Regions from separate parts of the Monashia sp. HAY1-2A genome, predicted to be linked through region 2. Evidence: riboswitches for the same ligand, from Rfam matches in the RefSeq annotation. Region 2 holds a riboswitch; the other holds the start of a gene.
The links. A riboswitch is a leader RNA that binds a small molecule or an ion and turns the genes downstream of it on or off. The one in region 2 is predicted to bind thiamine pyrophosphate.
Positions count from the first base shown of each region.

Region 1: another riboswitch for thiamine pyrophosphate. It lies ahead of ACPYOM_RS13635 (ECF transporter S component); the one in region 2 lies ahead of thiE (thiamine phosphate synthase).

Region 1 covers NZ_JBNDHY010000086.1:2,863-11,597, forward strand. Annotated here, with positions in the region: gene ACPYOM_RS13625 (hypothetical protein) at 1-35, opposite strand, end outside; gene ACPYOM_RS13630 (ATP-binding cassette domain-containing protein) at 137-2,524, opposite strand; gene ACPYOM_RS13635 (ECF transporter S component) at 2,533-3,147, opposite strand; TPP riboswitch at 3,216-3,331, opposite strand; gene ACPYOM_RS13640 (DUF4235 domain-containing protein) at 3,397-3,861, shown strand; gene ACPYOM_RS13645 (response regulator) at 3,880-4,593, opposite strand; gene ACPYOM_RS13650 (sensor histidine kinase) at 4,590-5,879, opposite strand; gene ACPYOM_RS13655 (DUF1918 domain-containing protein) at 6,165-6,374, shown strand; gene hutI (imidazolonepropionase) at 6,385-7,590, opposite strand; gene ACPYOM_RS13665 (formimidoylglutamate deiminase) at 7,587-8,735, opposite strand, start outside.
Region 2 covers NZ_JBNDHY010000015.1:2,396-11,130, reverse strand. Annotated here, with positions in the region: gene rsfS (ribosome silencing factor) at 1-91, opposite strand, end outside; gene nadD (nicotinate-nucleotide adenylyltransferase) at 88-702, opposite strand; gene ACPYOM_RS03810 (transposase domain-containing protein) at 705-926, opposite strand; gene ACPYOM_RS03805 (DUF402 domain-containing protein) at 919-1,560, opposite strand; gene ACPYOM_RS03800 (glycosyltransferase family 2 protein) at 1,658-2,758, shown strand; gene ACPYOM_RS03795 (class I SAM-dependent methyltransferase) at 2,743-3,438, opposite strand; gene ACPYOM_RS03790 (glutamate-5-semialdehyde dehydrogenase) at 3,506-4,789, opposite strand; gene ACPYOM_RS03785 (1-aminocyclopropane-1-carboxylate deaminase) at 4,864-5,883, opposite strand; gene ACPYOM_RS03780 (GntR family transcriptional regulator) at 5,952-6,620, opposite strand; TPP riboswitch at 6,730-6,841, shown strand; gene thiE (thiamine phosphate synthase) at 6,837-7,583, shown strand; gene thiO (glycine oxidase ThiO) at 7,580-8,735, shown strand, end outside.

The DNA of each region.
Region 1 (8,735 bases), on a different contig from region 2:
AGCGACCTCCGGACGAGACGACGGGGACGCGGCACGGGTCCACCTCTTCCTGCTGTGCTGCGGCTGGGGCTGCGGCGCGGGAGGGCGGATGACCCGACCCGGCGCGGTTCGCGCCCATTGTGCCCCGCGTCCCTGTTCAGGGCAGGAGCAGGCGCGCGGCCACGCCGGACGCGATGAGGACGAGGCCCGCGAGCACCGCGAGCGTGTCGGCGGCCCGCCACGGCGCGGGCCCGGCCCACGTTCGCCGGCGCGCCTCGGCGAAGCCGCGGGCGTCCATGGCGAGCGCGAGCGCCGCCGCCTGCGTGAGCGCGCCGAGGAGCAGCCCGCCGGTGACGACGACGGCCTCGCGGCCACGCGCCACGGGCCCCGACCGGGCGCGGACGCCACGAACCCGGCGCGTCGTCATCAGCTCGCCCCAGAGCACGTCGAAGGACTGGAGCCGCTGGAGCGCCGCGGTGGCGGCGACGACCGGTCGGGCCGGCAGCCGCAGCCGCTGGGCGAGGTGGTCGCCGAGGGCGTCCGGGTCGACGGCGCCGACGACGACCGCCGAGGGCACCAGGAGGGCGAGGACGCGCAGCGCCGCACCGGCCGCGACCTCGAGGTCGCGCCCACCGAGCAGCCAGGCCGACCACGCGACGCCGACCACGGCCAGCGCCGCGGGAGCGAGCCGGGCGAGGACACCGCGCAGGCGCGCGGCCGGACGACGCCCCTGCCCCGGCGCGAGGAGGGCGAGGGCGGCCAGCGCTCCCTCGACGACGAGGACGGCGAGGCCCTGGCGCCACGTGTCGAGCAGCGCCGGCAGCGGCAGGACGCACAGCGCGGCGAGGACGAGGGCGAGGGGGCCGGCGCGGGCGACGAGGGTGCGCCGCTCGGGCACGGGGTCCGGCGGCGGCTGCTCGGGTCGGCCGACGGTGCGGACGCGGTCGGCCCGGGCGACGACGCCGGGGTCGTGGGTCGTGACGACGACGGCGGAGCCCTCCCGGCGGGCGGCCTCGAGGACACCGGTGACCGCCGCCCACGTGAGCCGGTCCTGGCCGACGGTGGGCTCGTCGGCGAGCAGCAGAGCCGGACCGTGTGCGACGGCCGAGGCCATGGCCAGCCGACGTTGCTCCCCGCCGGAGAGCCGGCGTGGGTCGGCGCCCGCGAGGTGGGTGAGCCCGAGCGCGTCGAGGACCGCGTCGGCGCGGGCGGCGGCCGCCGACGGATCGGCTCCGAGCGCCCGCAGGGTGGTGAGCACGTCCTCCCGGACGGTGCTGCCGACGACGACGGTCGCGGCCCGCTGCGGCACCCAGGCCACGACGCGCGCGAGGTCGGGCGAGGCCCAGGCGTGCGGCGGCTCGACCCGCGCCCGGGAGGCGTCGTCCCCCGGCACGAGCGGCAGCGCCACGTCGACGCGTCCGGCGGCCGGCTCGAGGAGGCCGCCCAGGGCGGTCATGAGCGAGGACTTGCCGGCGCCGCTCGGCCCGACGAGCGCCAGCGTGCGCCCGGCGTGCGCCTCGAGGTCGGCCCCGACGACGGCGGTGGTGGTCCGGGCCGGCTCGCCGAGCCGGCGGGTGCGGTGCTCGACGCCGAGACCGACAGCCGCCGCGACGACGCCACCGTCGGGGACGACGCCGGCGGCGGCGCCGGGCAGGGCCGGCAGGTCGAGGGACAGCGGCTCGGGGTCCCGTGCGCCCGGCACCCAGATACCTTGTGCGGCAAGGGCTTCCGCCTCACGCTCCAGCACTCGGCCTGGCGGGCCGTCGGCGACCACGGCACCGTCGGAGCCGAGCACGACGAGGCGGTCGACGAGGTGGACCCACCCGTCGAGGCGGTGCTCGACGACGACGAGCGTCAGGCCACGGCGCTGCACGACGTCGGCGACGACGCGTCGCACCCCCGCCGCCGTGGCGGCGTCGAGCATCGCGGTCGGCTCGTCGAGCAGGAGCACCGACGGCTCCATGACGAGCGCCCCCGCGAGGGCCAGGCGCTGCGACTCCCCGCCGCTCAGCGTCGAGGGCGGGCTGGACCACGGCATCGCCAGGCCGACCTCGTCGAGCGCCGTCTCGACCAGGGGCGGCATCCGGTCGCGGGGCAGCCGCACGTTCTCGAGCCCGAAGGCGACGTCACGACCCACCGTCGAGGCCACGACGCCGGCGCCGGGGTCCTGCAGGACCAGGCCCACCGACCCCGGGACCGCCTGAGGGGCAAGGCCCCCGACGGTCACCTCGCCCGACAGCTCACCGGCGTCGGCGGTGAGCAGCAGCCCGGCGACGGCGCGCAGCAGCGTCGACTTGCCCGACCCGCTCGGCCCGGCGAGCAGGACGCGCTCGCCGGGCTCGACGGTGAGGTCGAGGTGCTCGAGGACCGGCCGCGCCCGCCCGTACGGACGCCAGGTCAGGTCGCGGACCTCGACGCGGGCACCGACCGGAGCCGCGTCGAGGGCCGACGCGTCGGGGGCTGCTGCGTCGGGGGCCGCTGCATCGAGGGCCGCTGCATCGAGCGTCGGCCGGTCAGCGGGGACGGCGCCGGACGGGCGGTGCACGAGGGACCTCAGGAGGCGGTCCGCTCCCGCGCCTCCTGGCCCGGCGGGAACGCCGACAGCGCTCCGGCGCGCGCGAGCAGCCGCGTCAGCCCGACCGCGAGGAGCGAGCCGAAGACGGCCACCGAGCCACCGAGGAGGAACAGGTAGGCCACCTTGTAGCCCCAGCCCCAGTCGGTCCAGTACGAGTACCACTCGTAGACGGCCTCGAGGGCGCCGCCGAGGAAACCTCCGACGAGCAGCGGCGCCCAGCGGTAGACGGTGTAGCCGAACAGGGCGAAGCCCAGCTCGACGCCGAGGCCCTGCGCGAGGCCCGAGACGACGGTGGTGATGCCCCACTGGGTGCCGATGAGGGCCGAGACGACCGCGGCGAGCAGTTCGGTGAACACGGCTGCACCGGGTCGGCGGATGACGAGCATCCCGACGATGCCGGCGACGAGCCATGGCCAGTTGAAGAGCGCGCCGAGCGGCGGGAAGCCGGCCGAGACGGCGTCGGACGGGATGGCGTAGACCAGCCCCCAGGCCCAGTAGGCGACGCCGAACGCGACGGCGAGGAAGGCGCAGGTGAGCAGGTCGATGGTGCGCCAGCGGGTCAGCGGCCCGCTCGCGGTGATGGTGCTGGACATGGTGTGGCTCCCGGGTTTCCGATGGATACCTCGGGGAGGGCACGCCGCGGCGTCGTGACGCCGGCGGGTGACCTGAGATACCGACTTCCTTCGCCGGTGCTAACCGGAGCAGGTTCGAGGGTCTGCGGCTCGGCCGTGGGGCTGCCGCACTCTCAGCGCGTCTCGCGCTCCCCTGTCGTATGGGTGTGGGTGGTGCTGTTCAGTTGTCGGGGGTGACTCTACCCCTGACGCCATGGGTACAGTCACGCCATGGCACGGAGCGCGAAGAAGGCGAAGGGCGCGGCCTCGCGGGCCGTCGCGAAGGCGGACGACGCGAGGACCCACCACACGGCCGCCGGCAACGCCACGTGGAAGATGCTGAGCGTCGGGGCCACCCTCGTCGCCACCAAGGTGGCCACCGACGCCGCGCAGCGGGGCTGGAAGCTCGCGACGGGCCGCAACGTGCCGGTCAAGGGCGACTACGAGCGGGAGCGCACCCGCGACGTCGTCCTCTTCACCGCGATCTCGTCGATGGCCGTGGCCGCCGCCCGGGTCGCCGCCGAGCGCGGCGCGGCGACGTACTACCGTCGCTCGACCGGCCACCTGCCCAAGGCGCTCGAGGACGACCAGGTCGCGCCGAAGGACAAGAAGGCCGCCAAGAAGCTGGCCAAGGCCCGGGCCAAGGCCGAGAAGGCGACGCAGAAGGCCATCGACAAGGCCACCCGCGGTCGCTGAGCGGAACCTCCGGCCGGCCTACCCGTCCCCGACGCGCACCAGGCCGGTCTCGTAGGCCAGCACGACCATCTGCACGCGGTCGCGCAGGCCCAGCTTGGCCAGGATCCGGCCGATGTGCGTCTTGACGGTCGCCTCGGCGAGGAAGAACGACGCGGCGATCTCGGCGTTGTTGAGGCCACGGCCGACGGCCTCGAGCACCTCCCGCTCGCGCTCGGTGAGGACGTCGAGCCGGTCCAGCCCGTCACGGCGGTCCGGCTCGTCGAGGACGGGCAGGAAGCGGTCGAGGAGCCGACGCGTCGGGCCGGGCGCGACGACGGCGTCGCCGGTGCGCACGGCCCGGATGGCGGCGAGCAGCTCGGCCGGTCCGGCGTCCTTGAGCAGGAACCCGGCGGCGCCGGCACGGAGCGCGGCCAGGACGTACTCGTCGAGGTCGAACGTCGTGAGGACGAGCACGCGCGGCCCGGATGCGCCGGTGACAGAGGCCGCGTCGACGATCCGACGGGTGGCCTCGATGCCGTCGAGGCGGGGCATCCGGACGTCCATGAGCACGACGTCGACGTCGCGGCCCGGGAGCAGGTCGAGGGCGGCCTGGCCGTCGCCGGCCTCGCCGACGACCTCGACGTCGGGCTCGGCGTCGAGGACCATGCGGAAGCCGGCGCGCACGAGGGCCTGGTCGTCGACGATCATGACCCGCACCGGGCCGGTCGGGTCGAGGGGTCGCGGCGGGGTCATCGAGCCCTCTCGTCGGCGGGGTGGGTCGGGACGGGGACGGTGGGCGTGGTCGCCATCGGCACGGTGTGGTCCACGGGCCCGAGGAGCGGCCGGGCCGCCGACGGCTCGGCCGGTAGCGGCAGCGTCGCGAGGACCTCGAACCCACCGTGCGGGTGCGGCCCGGCCGTGAGCGTCCCGTCGTGCACGGCGACCCGCTCACGCATGCCGGCCAGTCCGTGCCCGCGGCCGTCGTCCGGGCTCGCGGCGCCGCGCCCGTCGTCGCGGACGCACACCCGGAGGCGTCCGGGCTGCTGCACGACGTCGACGCGCGCCTGCGCGCCCGCCCCGGCGTGCTTGATGACGTTGGTGAGGCCTTCCTGCACGACGCGGTACGCGGCGAGGTCGAGCGCGACGGGGCGGGGCGCGTCGGTGCCGTGCACCGTCAGGGTGACGGGGACACCGGCGGCCCGGACGCCCGCGACGAGGTCGTCGAGCTGGTCGAGGCCACCGGTCGGGGCGAGCTCGGCGCCCGAGTCCGGGTCGCGCAGCACGCCGACGAGGCGGCGGGTCTCGCCGAGGGCGTCGCGTGCCGTGGCGCCGATGGTCACCAGGGTGCGGGTCGCCTGCTCGAGGGCGCCCTCCGGCCGGCGCGTCGCGGCGTACGCGGCACCGTCGGCCTGCACGACGATGACGGACAGGGCGTGGGCGACGACGTCGTGCATCTCGCGGGCGATCGCCGCGCGCTCCTGCTGCGCGGCGAGGCGCAGCTCCTGCTCACGCTCGCGCTCGACGCGTTCGGCCCGGTCCTGGAGGTCGGCGAGCCGCTGGAGCCGGGCCCGCTTGAGGTCACCGAGCGTCCAGGCCGACAGGGCGGCGGTCGCGCAGGCGACGAACGTGAACGCGACGGCGGGTGCCTCGAGGTGGGTCACCGACTCGGCCGTGAAGCGCACCGCGGCGATCGCCGAGGCGACCGCCGCGACCCCCAGCCCGGCCAGCCGGACCGGCCGCCGGCGTCCGTGGGCCGCGAGCGAGTACAGGGCGACGAGGAAGGCGGTGTCGCTCGGCAGGAGGTCGCGCACGACGACGACGCGGAGGGCGAGGCCCACGCACACGGCGGTGAAGGCCAGCGTCGGACGGCTCCGGCGCCACACGAGGGCGAGGTTCGGCAGGCCGAGGAGCGCCCAGAAGGGGCTGGCCGCGCCCGAGCCGAGCACGGCCACCGCGACGAACGACAGGAGCAGGGCCAGCGGCACGTCGAGCAGGAGGGGGCGCCGCTGCAGCCAGTCGTACACGGACCCCTCCCTCATGCGCCCGAGCCTAGGCGAGCACGCCGTCGTGGGGCGTCCGCTCGTGGTCGCACCGGTGTGGCCCGCGGGTGCGACCCCGGGAGGACGGACGCGTCGACGCCGACCGTCACGTCGCCCATGACGTCACCCGGCGCGGATCGGCGCGGATCGGCGCGGATCGGCGCGGATCGGCGCGGATCGGCGCGGACCTCTTCCCGCGCGACCCCCGGCGGTGGTGTGCTGGGACTGGACCCGGTCACGGGCTCCGCCCACGAGCACACAGGCACGGCACGAGGAGGTGCGCCCATGGACGCGAAGGTGGGTGACCGCATCACGATGGCGGCCGAGCACGTCGGCCAGTCGACGCGGGTCGGCGTGATCCGCGAGGTCAAGGGCGACGGTGGCGGGCCGCCGTACGTCGTCGAGTGGTCCGACGGCCACACCGGCCTGATCCACCCCGGACCCGGTTCGGTGCTCAAGTGCGAGCCCGCCACGGAGGACGCCGCCCCGGGCTGACCGGCCCGCCTCAGAGCTCGAGGCTGCGCACGACGGGCACGCCCGCGCGGTAGGACACGTGCAGGTGGCTCGGCCCGTCGACGACCGCGAGCTGCGCCGGCCGACCCGCCGCGACGCGCCGGTCCAGGCCCAGCGACCGGGCGGACACGGCCGTCGCGGCGTGCAGCGCCTCGGCCGGCGTCAGCCCCATCTCGCGCACGGCGAGGGCGATGGCGAACGGCATCGAGGAGGAGTAGCACGTGCCCGGGTTGCAGTCCGAGGCCAGCGCGACGTCGACCCCGGCGTCGACGAGGCGGCGGGCGTCCGGGTAGGGCGAGCGGGTCGAGAACTCGACGCCCGGCAGGAGGGTGGCGACCGTCGTGCCGCGCGCGGCGACGAGGGCCTCGACGTCGGCCTCGTCGAGGTAGGTGCAGTGGTCGACGCTGGCCGCGCCGAGCTCGCACGCGAGACCGACGCCCGGGCCGTGGCCGAGCTGGTTGCCGTGCACCCGCAGCCGCAGCCCGCGCGCCCGGCCGGCCTCGAGCACCGCGCGGGACTCGTCGGCGTCGAAGGCGTGCGCCGAGTGCGGCTCGCAGAACACGTCGATGCTCTCGGCCAGGGCCGGACCGCCTTGGGGCGCAATGGCATCGAGCATCGGGCCGGTGACGAGGTCGACGTACGCCGCCCGGTCGGCCGCGTACTCCGGCGGGACGACGTGGGCCCCGAGGAACGTCGTGTGAGGTGTCACCTCTCGTGCGATGCGCAGGGCGCGCACCTCGTCCTCGAGCGTGAGCCCGTAGCCGCTCTTGACCTCGACGGTCGTCGTGCCCTGGGCGCGCATCTCCGCGACGCGGCCGCGCACGAGCGCGAGCAGCTCGTCGTCGGAGGCGGCTCGCGTGGCCTCGACGGAGACGCGGATGCCGCCGCCGTCGTACGGCGTCCCGGTCATCCGCGCCGCGAACTCGGCCGACCGGTCCCCGGCGAAGACGAGGTGCGTGTGCGAGTCGACGAAGCCGGGGATGACGGCCCGGCCACCGAGGTCGCGCGACCTGTCCGCGGCCGGCGCGTCGGCCCGCCGGCCCACCCACTCGAGGACGCCGTCGTCGGACACGACCAGCGCGGCGTCGCGCACGATGCCGAGCAGCCGGTCGCCCGGGTCGGACCCCGGCGGGAGCGAGTCGGAGACCTCGGGGTCGTTCGTCGTCAGCTCGGCGACACCGGTGAGCAGCAGGCTCACGCGTGCACCCCGCCCGCCACACCGGCACTGAGACGCTCGATGGCCCCACCGAGGAGCCGCCCGACGTCACCCATCCGGTGCTGCCCGTCGCTGACGACGACCTCACCGCCGACGACGACGGTCGACACGTCCGAGGCCACGCACGAGTAGATGATCTGCTCGTGCGCCGAGCCGGCGGTGTTGACCGTGTCGGCGCGGACCGTGACGAAGTCGGCGAGGGCGCCCTTGCTCAGGTGCCCGCCGTCGGACCAGCCGAGCGCGCGGTACCCGTTGAAGGACGCCGCGAGGAGCAGGTCGTTGGCCGAGAACCGGTCGCGCTCGTTGGTGAGCAGGCGCTCGTGCATCTCGATGCCGCGCAGCTCGACGAAGGGGTCGATGATGACGTTCTGGTCCGAGCCGAGCGAGATGGGGCTGCCGGCGTCGTGCAGGGCGCGGGACTGGCCGATGCCGTCGGCGAGGTCGCGCTCGGTGGTCGGGCAGATGCAGGCGCCGGTGCCGGTGCCGCCGAGCAGCTCGAGGTCGTGCTCGGTCAGGTGCGTGGCGTGGATGCTCGTGAGGTCGGGCCCGAGCGCCCCGGCGCCGTCGAGCAGCTCGGTGGGGGTGCAGCCGTAGTACATCTGGCAGGCGAGGTTCTCCCCCGGCTGCTCCGACAGGTGCACGTGCAGCGGCAGGTCGCCGGCGGCCTCGACGACCTTGGGCAGGTCCTCGCGACGCACGGCCCGCACCGAGTGGATCGCCGCGCCGAGGCGGACCCGGTCGGTCGGTCCCGGGCGAGCGGCCATGCGCTCGGCCCACGCGTCGACGGTGCCGTCGCTGAACCGGCGCTGGCCGGGGTGCAGCTCGACGTGCCCGCCGCCGTTGAGGCCACCCTCGAGGTAGCACGTGTCGAGCAGCGTCAGGCGGATGCCGGCTTCCTCCGCGGCCTGCCGCAGGGCCAGGCCCATGGCGTTCGGGTCGCGGTAGGCGTGGCCGCCGGGACGGTGGTGGACGTAGTGGAACTCGCCGACGACCGTGAACCCGGCCTGGACCATCTCGGCGAAGACGGCCCGCGCGAGCGTGAAGTAGGTGTCGGGGTTGAGCTGCTCCGCCGCGGCGTACATCTGCTCGCGCCAGCTCCAGAAGTTGCCGCCGCCGCCGTTGACGCG
Region 2 (8,735 bases):
CGTCGATAGCGACGACCTTCTCGGCGATCTTCTCCTCGGCCGCGGCCGCGGCCGCCTTGGCGAGCTGGAGCGAACGGTCTGCTGCGGTCACTGGTCTCCTTGTGGTGCACCGACGGGGTCGGTCTGCGCGGCATAGAGCCGGTACTTGTTGATGTACTGGACGACGCCGTCCGGCACGAGGTACCAGACCGGCTCGCCCGCGGCCACGCGCGCGCGGCAGTCGGTGGAGCTGATGGCCATGGCCGGCACCTCCTGGAGCGTCACCCGGTCCTCGGGCAGGCCGGAGTCGGACAGCTCGTGACCGGGGCGGGTCACGCCGATGAAGTGGGCGAGTGCCCAGAGGGACTCCGAGTCCTTCCACGACAGGATCTCGGCGAGCGCGTCGGCTCCTGTGATGAAGAACAGCTCGTCGTCCGGTCGCTCGACGGCGATGTCGCGCAGGGTGTCGATCGTGTACGTCGGCCCGGGCCGGTCGATGTCGACGCGGCTCACGGTGAAGCGGGGGTTGCTCGCCGTCGCGATGACGGTCATGAGGTAGCGGTCCTCGGCGGGTGAGACGTCCTTGTCGGCCTTCTGCCAGGGCTGCCCCGTGGGGACGAAGACGACCTCGTCGAGACCGAAGAGGGACTGGACCTCGCTGGCGGCGACGAGGTGGCCGTGGTGGATCGGGTCGAACGTGCCACCCATGACGCCGAGGCGCATGCTCAGTGGTGCGGTCCGTTCGGGTCGACGGGCGTGCCGTGGGAGCCGTGCTGGCGCTGGCGGCTCTGGCCCACCTTGTAGGCGGTGTTGCGGAAGCTCCACGTCACGCCGAGGGCGACGAGGAACAGCGTGAAGGCGATGATGAAGTAGGCGATCACCGGCATGGGAAGCTCGCGGGTGGCCTCCTCCGTCTCGGCGGCCAGGGCGAGGACACGATCAGACATGGGGCCAGCCTATCGTCCGGGCGCGGCGCAACCACGCGTGGCCGACGGACCCGAAGGGCTCGTCCCCACGGCCGACGGCTGCGAGCACGGCGTCGCGGCTCGCCTCGGCGAGCCTCACGACCTCGGGCGGGTAGCCGAGGGCGACCCGGTGCTCGTCGAACTCGTCCTCGTCCTCGACGAAGAGGTGCCCCTCGCGGGTGAGGACGACGTCGAGGTCGAGGTCGACCATCGTCACCTCCCACTCGGGACCGTCCTCGCCCCAGTGGTCCAGGGCCGGGTCCCGACGCTGCCAGTGTGCCGTCGTCGTCATGTCGACGTAGACGACGACGTCCCTCTCGACCGGGTAGAAGCCCGCGGCCCAGCCGCGGCCCCTCGGGGCCAGGGAGACCCAGTCGTACGGCTCGTGGAGGTCCATGCCGGGCCGCACGCAGCGGGTGCCGGGCGGTGCGTACCACCAGTGCCCGTGCTCGTCGGCGCCGATGTAGCGCCCGGTCCACTGCCAGTGCGGCCCCCCACCCCACTTGGTGAAGCGGGCCGCGACCGGGGTGCCCGGGGCCACCCCGCCGGGCGGCAGGCCGGAGCCCGCCGGCCCGTCGGGCCCGCTCTCGCTGCCGGCGGCACCGGTCGGACGCATCACCCCGCGCACGCTAGTGCCGCATCCGCCCGAGCGCGACAGCCGGCGCACAGCGGCGTGACAGGGAGCACCCATCCGCGGCCGTACCCTTGTTCGCATGGTTCCCGAGCTGTCCGTCGTCATCCCGATGTACAACGAGGAGGAGGTGCTCCCCCTGCTCGTCCAGCGGCTGCGTCCGATCCTCGACGGTCTCGGCACGCCGTACGAGGTCGTCGCGGTCGACGACGGCAGCAAGGACCTCACCGCAGCGCTGCTGCAGCGCTACCACCGCGAGTGGCCGCAGCTGCGCGTCGTGCGCCTGCGCGCGAACGCGGGCCACCAGGCCGCGATCTCGGCCGGGCTCGTGTGCGCCCGTGGCGACTACGTCGTGACGATCGACGCCGACCTGCAGGACCCCCCGGAGATCATCCCCCAGATGCTCGCCGCGGCGAAGGACGACGGCGTCGACGTCGTCTACGGCGTGCGCAACGACCGCTCCACGGACACGTGGTTCAAGCGCGTGTCGGCGCAGTCCTTCTACCGGCTCATCAAGGTCATGTCGCCGACGAGCGCGCACGCCGACGCCGGGGACTACCGCCTCATGTCGCGCGCCACCGTCGATGCCATCAACGGTCTGCCCGAGCACAACCGCGTCCTGCGCTTCATCGTCCCGGCGCTGAACTTCCCGTCCGACACCGTCGAGTACAAGCGGGAGGAGCGCGCGGCGGGTGACTCGAAGTACCCGCTCATGAAGATGATCAAGCTGTCGCTCGACTCGCTGACCGGCTTCTCCACCGCCCCGCTGCGGGTGGCGACCTTCGCCGGCTTCGCCGGTGCCGTCCTCGCCGTGCTGCTGTTCATCTACACGCTGGTGGCTCGCGCCCAGGGGCACACCGTGGCCGGTTGGACCTCGACGGTCGCCATCGTCTCGGCCGTCGGCGCCGTGCAGCTGGTCTGCGTCGGCATCCTCGGCGAGTACATCGGTCGGATGTACGCCCAGATGCAGAGCCGGCCGACCTACTTCATCGCCTACGACTCGATGACGGCCTCCGCCGCCGGTCACGGTCCGACCGACACGCCCCTGCCGGCGCAGCCGACCGACGCCCACATCGTCGGCCGCGGCCCCGAGGCAGCCGAGCACACCGCGGGCGCCGCCGAGCCGGTCCGGACCGTCGACGACGGCCGCAGCTCCGCCCAGGCGGGTCAGCTGCGCGGCTGAGCCCGGACGAGGAGGCTGACGCCGGGCAGCCCGCCCACCGGCAGGTACCGCTCGGCGGTGATGATGGCGCGCAGCCCGAGGTTGACCACGGGGTGCAGGTCCTCGAGGTCCGAGCCGGAGCTGTTGCGGCGGCGCATGGCGACGACCGGCCGCAGCAGGACGTTCCACGACCGCACGTCGGCCACGTCGAAGCCGCCCCGGTCCAGCAGGTCGAGCAGACCCTCGCGGGTGTAGCGGCGGACGTGGTCGACGGCGACGTCGTGGCTCGACCACAGCCGCGGGTCGGCCGGGACGGCGACGAGGTAGGTGCCGCCGGGACGCAGCACGCGCCGGACCTCGGCGACGGCGGCGTCGTCGTCGTGCAGGTGCTCCAGGACGTCGAAGGCGACGACGAGTTCGAGCGAGTCGTCGGCGAGCGGCAGGTTGGTCGCGTCCCCCCGCAGGGTGGCCAGCCCGCGTTCGTGGGCCACCTCGGCACCGTCGGCGCCGTACTCCAACGCGACTGCGTCCCAACCGTGTCGGCGAAGGACGCGGGTGTTGCCGCCACCGGCCGCACCGATGTCGATGGCGCGTCCGGGGGTCAGACCGGAGATGGCCCGCGCGAGCAGGTGGCGCCGCTCGCGGTACCACCAGTGCTCGTCCTCGAGCTCGGCGAGCTTGCGGACCTCGGTGCCTTCCATGACGGCACATCATGCCATCAGCGCCGGCGCGCGCGGCGGCGCGGTCACCGGACGGTCGCGACCCGCGTCAGCGCACGTGCCCGTCCCCCTCGACGACCCACTTGGTCGTCGTCAGCTCGGGCAGGGCCATCGGCCCGCGTGCGTGCAGCTTCTGCGTCGAGATGCCGATCTCGGCGCCGAACCCGAACTCGCCGCCGTCGGTGAACCGCGTGCTCGCGTTGACCATGACGGCGGCTGCGTCGACCTCGGCCGTGAAGCGCCGCGCGGCGCCCCGGTCCTCGGTGACGATCGCCTCGGTGTGCCCGGTCCCGTACCGGCGGATGCGGTCCATGGCCTCGTCGAGGTCCTCGACGACAGCGACGCTCATCTCGAGGCCGTGCCACTCGGTGCCGAAGTCGGCCTCGGTGGCGAGGTCGTAGGCCGCGCCGGCCGCCTCGGCGTAGTCGGTCACCTCGGGTCCGACGTGCAGGCGCACGCCGGCGCCGGCGAGGTCGGTCAGCGTCTTGGGCAGGAAGTCCGCGGCGACGTCCCGGTGCACGAGCAGGGACTCGGCCGCGTTGCAGACGCTCGGCCGGTGCGTCTTGGCGTTGAGGGTGATGGCCCGGGCCTTGTCGAGGTCGGCCGCCCGGTCGACGAAGACGTGGCACACCCCGACGCCGGTCTCGATGACCGGCACCGTCGACTCGGTGACGACGGTCTGGATGAGGTCGGCACCGCCGCGCGGGATGACGAGGTCGACCTTGCCGCGGGCGGTCATGAGAGCGCGCGCGGCGTCGCGGCCGCCCTCCTCGAGGAGGTTGACGGCATCGGCCGGGAGGCCTTGGGCTGCAAGGGAACCCCGCAGCGCCTCGACGAGCGCGTGGTTGCTGCTGGCGGCGGCCGACCCGCCGCGCAGGATGACGGCGTTGCCCGACTTGAGGCCGAGCCCGGCGGCGTCGACGGTGACGTTGGGCCGGGCCTCGTAGATCATCCCGATGACGCCCATCGGCACCCGCACCTGGCGGATCTGCAGCCCGTTGGCGAGGGTCGAGCCACGGACCACCTCGCCGACGGGGTCCGGCAGCGCGGCGACGTCGCGCAGCGCCTGGGCCACGGCGCCGACCCGCTCCTCGTCGAGGCGCAGGCGGTCCTGGAGGCTCTCGGACATGCCCTGCGCGCGACCGCGCTCGAGGTCCTCGGCGTTGGCGGCGACGATCGCCGGGGCGGCCGCGTCGACGGCGTCCGCGAGCGCGAGCAGCGCGGCGTCCTTCTCGGCGCGGGACATGAGGGCGAGCCGGCGGGACGCGACACGCGCGCCCTCGGCCACCCGCGTCACGTACTCGACGACGGCGGGGTCGATGGTGCGTTCCATGGTCCAAGGGTAGGTCGGCCCGGCGGCGTCCCACGCACGCCTTTCGCGACGTGGGACCTGCCGCCGCGCGGGGGTCACGAGAAGACGCCGCTGTAGGCGTTGAGGGCCGGTTGTCCCCCGAGGTGCGCGTAGAGGACGGTCGACCCGGACGGGATCTCCCCCGAGGTCACGAGGTCGACGAGGCCGGCCATCGACTTCCCCTCGTAGACCGGGTCGAGGATCATCCCCTCGAGACGGCCCGAGAGCCGGATCGCCTCGACGGTCGACTCGACGGGGACGCCGTAGAGGTCACCGGCCCAGCCCGCCAGGACGGTCAGCTCGTCGTCGCGCAGCTCGCGTTCCAGGCCGATGAGCGAGGCCGTGTGCCGGGCGATCCGCGCGACCTGGTCCCGGGTCTTCTCGAGCGTCGCGGAGGCGTCGATGCCGATGACCCGGCGCGGGCGGCCACCGGCGTCCTCCAGCGCGGCGAAGCCCGCCACCATGCCCGCGTGCGTCGAGCCGGTGACGGTGCAGACGACGATGGTGTCGAAGAAGACGCCGAGCTCCCGCTCCTGCTCGGCCACCTCGTAGGCCCAACCGGCGAAGCCGAGCCCGCCGAGGCGGTGCTCGGACGCGCCGGCGGGGATCGCGTACGGCGTGCCGCCCGCCGCCTCGACCTCGGCGACGGCCTCCTCCCACGAGGGCCGGATGCCGATGTCGAAGCCGTGCGGGTCGAGCCGGACGTCGGCTCCCATGATCCGCGACAGGAGGATGTTGCCGACGGTGTCGTTGACGGGGTCGTCCCAGTCGACCCACCTCTCCTGGACGAGACGACACCGGAGGCCGAGCTTTGCGGCGACCGCGGCCACCTGTCGCGTGTGGTTGCTCTGGTAGCCGCCGATCGACACGAGGGTGTCGGCACCACTGGCAAGCACGTCGGGGACGATGTACTCGAGCTTGCGGGTCTTGTTGCCCCCGAAGGCGAGGCCGCTGTTGACGTCCTCGCGCTTGGCCCACACCTCGGCGCCACCCAGGTGGGTGGTGAGGCGGTCGAGCCGGTGCACCGGGCTCGGCCCGAAGGTCAGCGGGTAGCGCTCGAAGTCGTGGATCGACATGGTGGGTCTCCTTGCGGTGCGGGCGTTCTCGGACGCGTGTGCGAGCGAGGGATGGAAGGCTCTGGCGCTCAGTCGTTCTCGGACTCGAGGCTCTCGATGAGCGGGCGCAGCGTCTCCCAGGTCTCGTGAGCCGCCTGTCCCGCGGCGCTCGCGTCGCCGGCGGCGCAGAGCTCGACGATGCGGTCGTGGAGCGCCACCGAGGCCCGTCCGGACAGCGAGCCGAAGCGCAGCCGCTCGAGCCGGCGCAGGACCGGTGTGAACTGGTCGAGGACGCTCTCGACGGCTGCGTTGGCGGCGGCGCGCACCGTGACGGCGTGGAACGCGTCGTCGGCGGCGACGGCGGCGTCGGCGTCGCCGCGGCTCAGGGCGTCGGCGAAGCGCTCGTTCGCAGCACGCATCGCCTCGAGGTCGGCCGCGCCCAGCTGCGGCACCGCGAGCTCGACGGCGAGCCGGTGCATCGACGCGACGACAGCCTGCGCGTCCCGGATGGCGCGCGCGTCGAGGCCGGCGACGGTCGTCGAGCGGCCCGGCGCGGCGTGCACGAGCCCGGCCTGGGCCAGCCGCAGCAGGGCCTCGCGGACCGGGGTGCGACTCACCCCCAGCCACGCGGCGAGCTCCTGGTCGCGCAGCTGTTCCCCTGGCGTCAACGTGCCGTCGACGATCGCCTCGCGCAGGCGCCGGTGCACGTCGTCGCGCAGCAACGGCCGCGGTGGCACGACCTCGGCCGGAATGGGCATGCGATATATTGCACATCGCCACGGTGGTCTGTCAACACCGCGCCCTACGGCCGTGTCCACCACCCGAGACCCCGCACTGCGGGCGCTCGACCGGGTGGCTAGGGTGGGTGACGTCCTTCACGGGAGTCCGGCGCACCGGGCTGAGAGGGGGCTGACGCGGCCCTGACCGTCCACACCTGATCCGGATCATGCCGGCGCAGGGACCAAGGAGACGCGATGACGCCGCACGACCCGACGGGGCACCTCCCCCGGCTCCACGTCCTCACCGACACCCGCGACGGGCATGACCCGATGCGCGAGGTCCGGGCCGCCGTGGCCTGCCCCGAGCCCCGGTCGCTCGCCGTCCAGGTGCGCGCCAAGGAGCTGACCGACCGCGCCGCGCTCGACCTGACGCTCCGGGTGCTGGCGGTCGCCCGGCCGGCCGGCGTCCTGGTCCTCGTCGACGACCGCCTCGACGTCGCGCTCGCCGCGGGCGCCGACGGCGTGCACCTCGGTGCCACGGACCTTCCGGTCGCACGGGTGCGGGCGCTGGTCCCGGCCGGCTTCGTCGTCGGCGCCACGGCCCGCGACGCGGCCACCGCGCGGGCCGCCGAGGCGGAGGGGGCCACCTATCTGGGCGTCGGTCCGGCGTACGCGACGACGACCAAGCCCGGCCTGCCCGACCCCCTCGGGCCGGCGGGCGTCGCCGCCGTCGCGGCCGCGACCCGGCTGCCCGTCGTCGCGATCGGGGGCGTCGACGCGTCCCGCGTCCCCTCGCTGCTCGGGGCCGGGGCGCACGGCGTCGCGGTCGTGGGCGCACTGAGCACCGCGGCCGACCCGGCCGCGTCCCTGGCGGCGCTCCTCCGGGCGCTGGCCGGCGCGGACACGAACCCGCCCCTCCCCTCGGGGTCCCCACCACCGATCGACCCGTCGACGCCCCTGGCGTCGGCGGTCGGGAACGGGTCGACCGGCGCCGCGTCGTGACGGCCGAGGAGCCGAACCCGGCGCCCGCGCGGCGCGTCGCCGTCCTCGGCGGCGGGGTCATCGGGTTGTCGTGCGCGTGGCGGCTCGCCCGACGCGGCCACGTCGTCACCGTGCTCGACCCGGCCCTCGGCACGGGCGCCAGCCACGCGGCGGCCGGCATGGTCGCACCGGCGAGCGAGGCGGTCTTCGGCCAGGACGCCCTCCTGGCCGCGGGGCTCGTCTCGGCCCGGGCGTGGCCCGAGTTCGCCGACCAGCTGGCCCGTGACGCCGGACGACCCCTCGACCTCGCGCCGCGCGGGACGCTCCTCGTCGCCTTCGACGCCGACGACGCCTCGCACCTCGCGCGTCATGCCCACCTCCTCGAACGGCGCGGCTGCCGGGCCGAGCGGCTCACGGCGCGGGCGGCGCGCCGCCTCGAACCGGCGCTGAGCCCACGGGTCACGGGAGCCCTGCGTCTCGAGGAGGCCGCCGTCGACCCGCGGGCCGTCGTCGCGGCGCTCGCAGACGCGTTCGTGGCGCACGGGGGCACCGTGCTGCCCGTGGCCGCGGAGCCGGTGTTGCGCGACGGACGGGCCGTCGCGGCACGTCCCGTCGGGACCGGCTTCGGCCCGGGCGGCGCCGCGGCAGACGTCGACATCGACGCCGACGTGGTCGTCGTCGCGGCGGGCTGGTCGGCACCGGCCGCCCTCCGCTCCCTCGGCCACCCGGTCCCCGTCCGCCCGCTCAAGGGCCAGGTGCTCCGGCTGGGCACCACCGGCGACGTGCTGGGCCACACGGTGCGTGCCACGGTCCACGGCCGTGAGGTCTACGTCGTACCGCGACCGGACGGCGAGGTGGTCGTCGGGGCCACGAGCGAGGACGTCGGCGAGGACACCACGGTCACCGCGGGTGCCGTGCACGACCTGCTGCACGACGCCGTCGACGTCGTGCCCGAGCTCGCGGAGGCGGACTTCCGCGAGGCGACGGCCCGGCTGCGTCCGGCGACGCCCGACAACCTCCCGCTCGTGGGCCCGACCTGCGTCGAGGGGCTGCTCGTGGCCGCCGGGCACGGTCGGGACGGCGTCCTGCTCGCGCCGCTGACGGCCGAGACGGTCACCGCCCACGTCGACGGCCGCCCACCCCCGCGGCCGGCCCTCGCCTTCGACCCCGTCC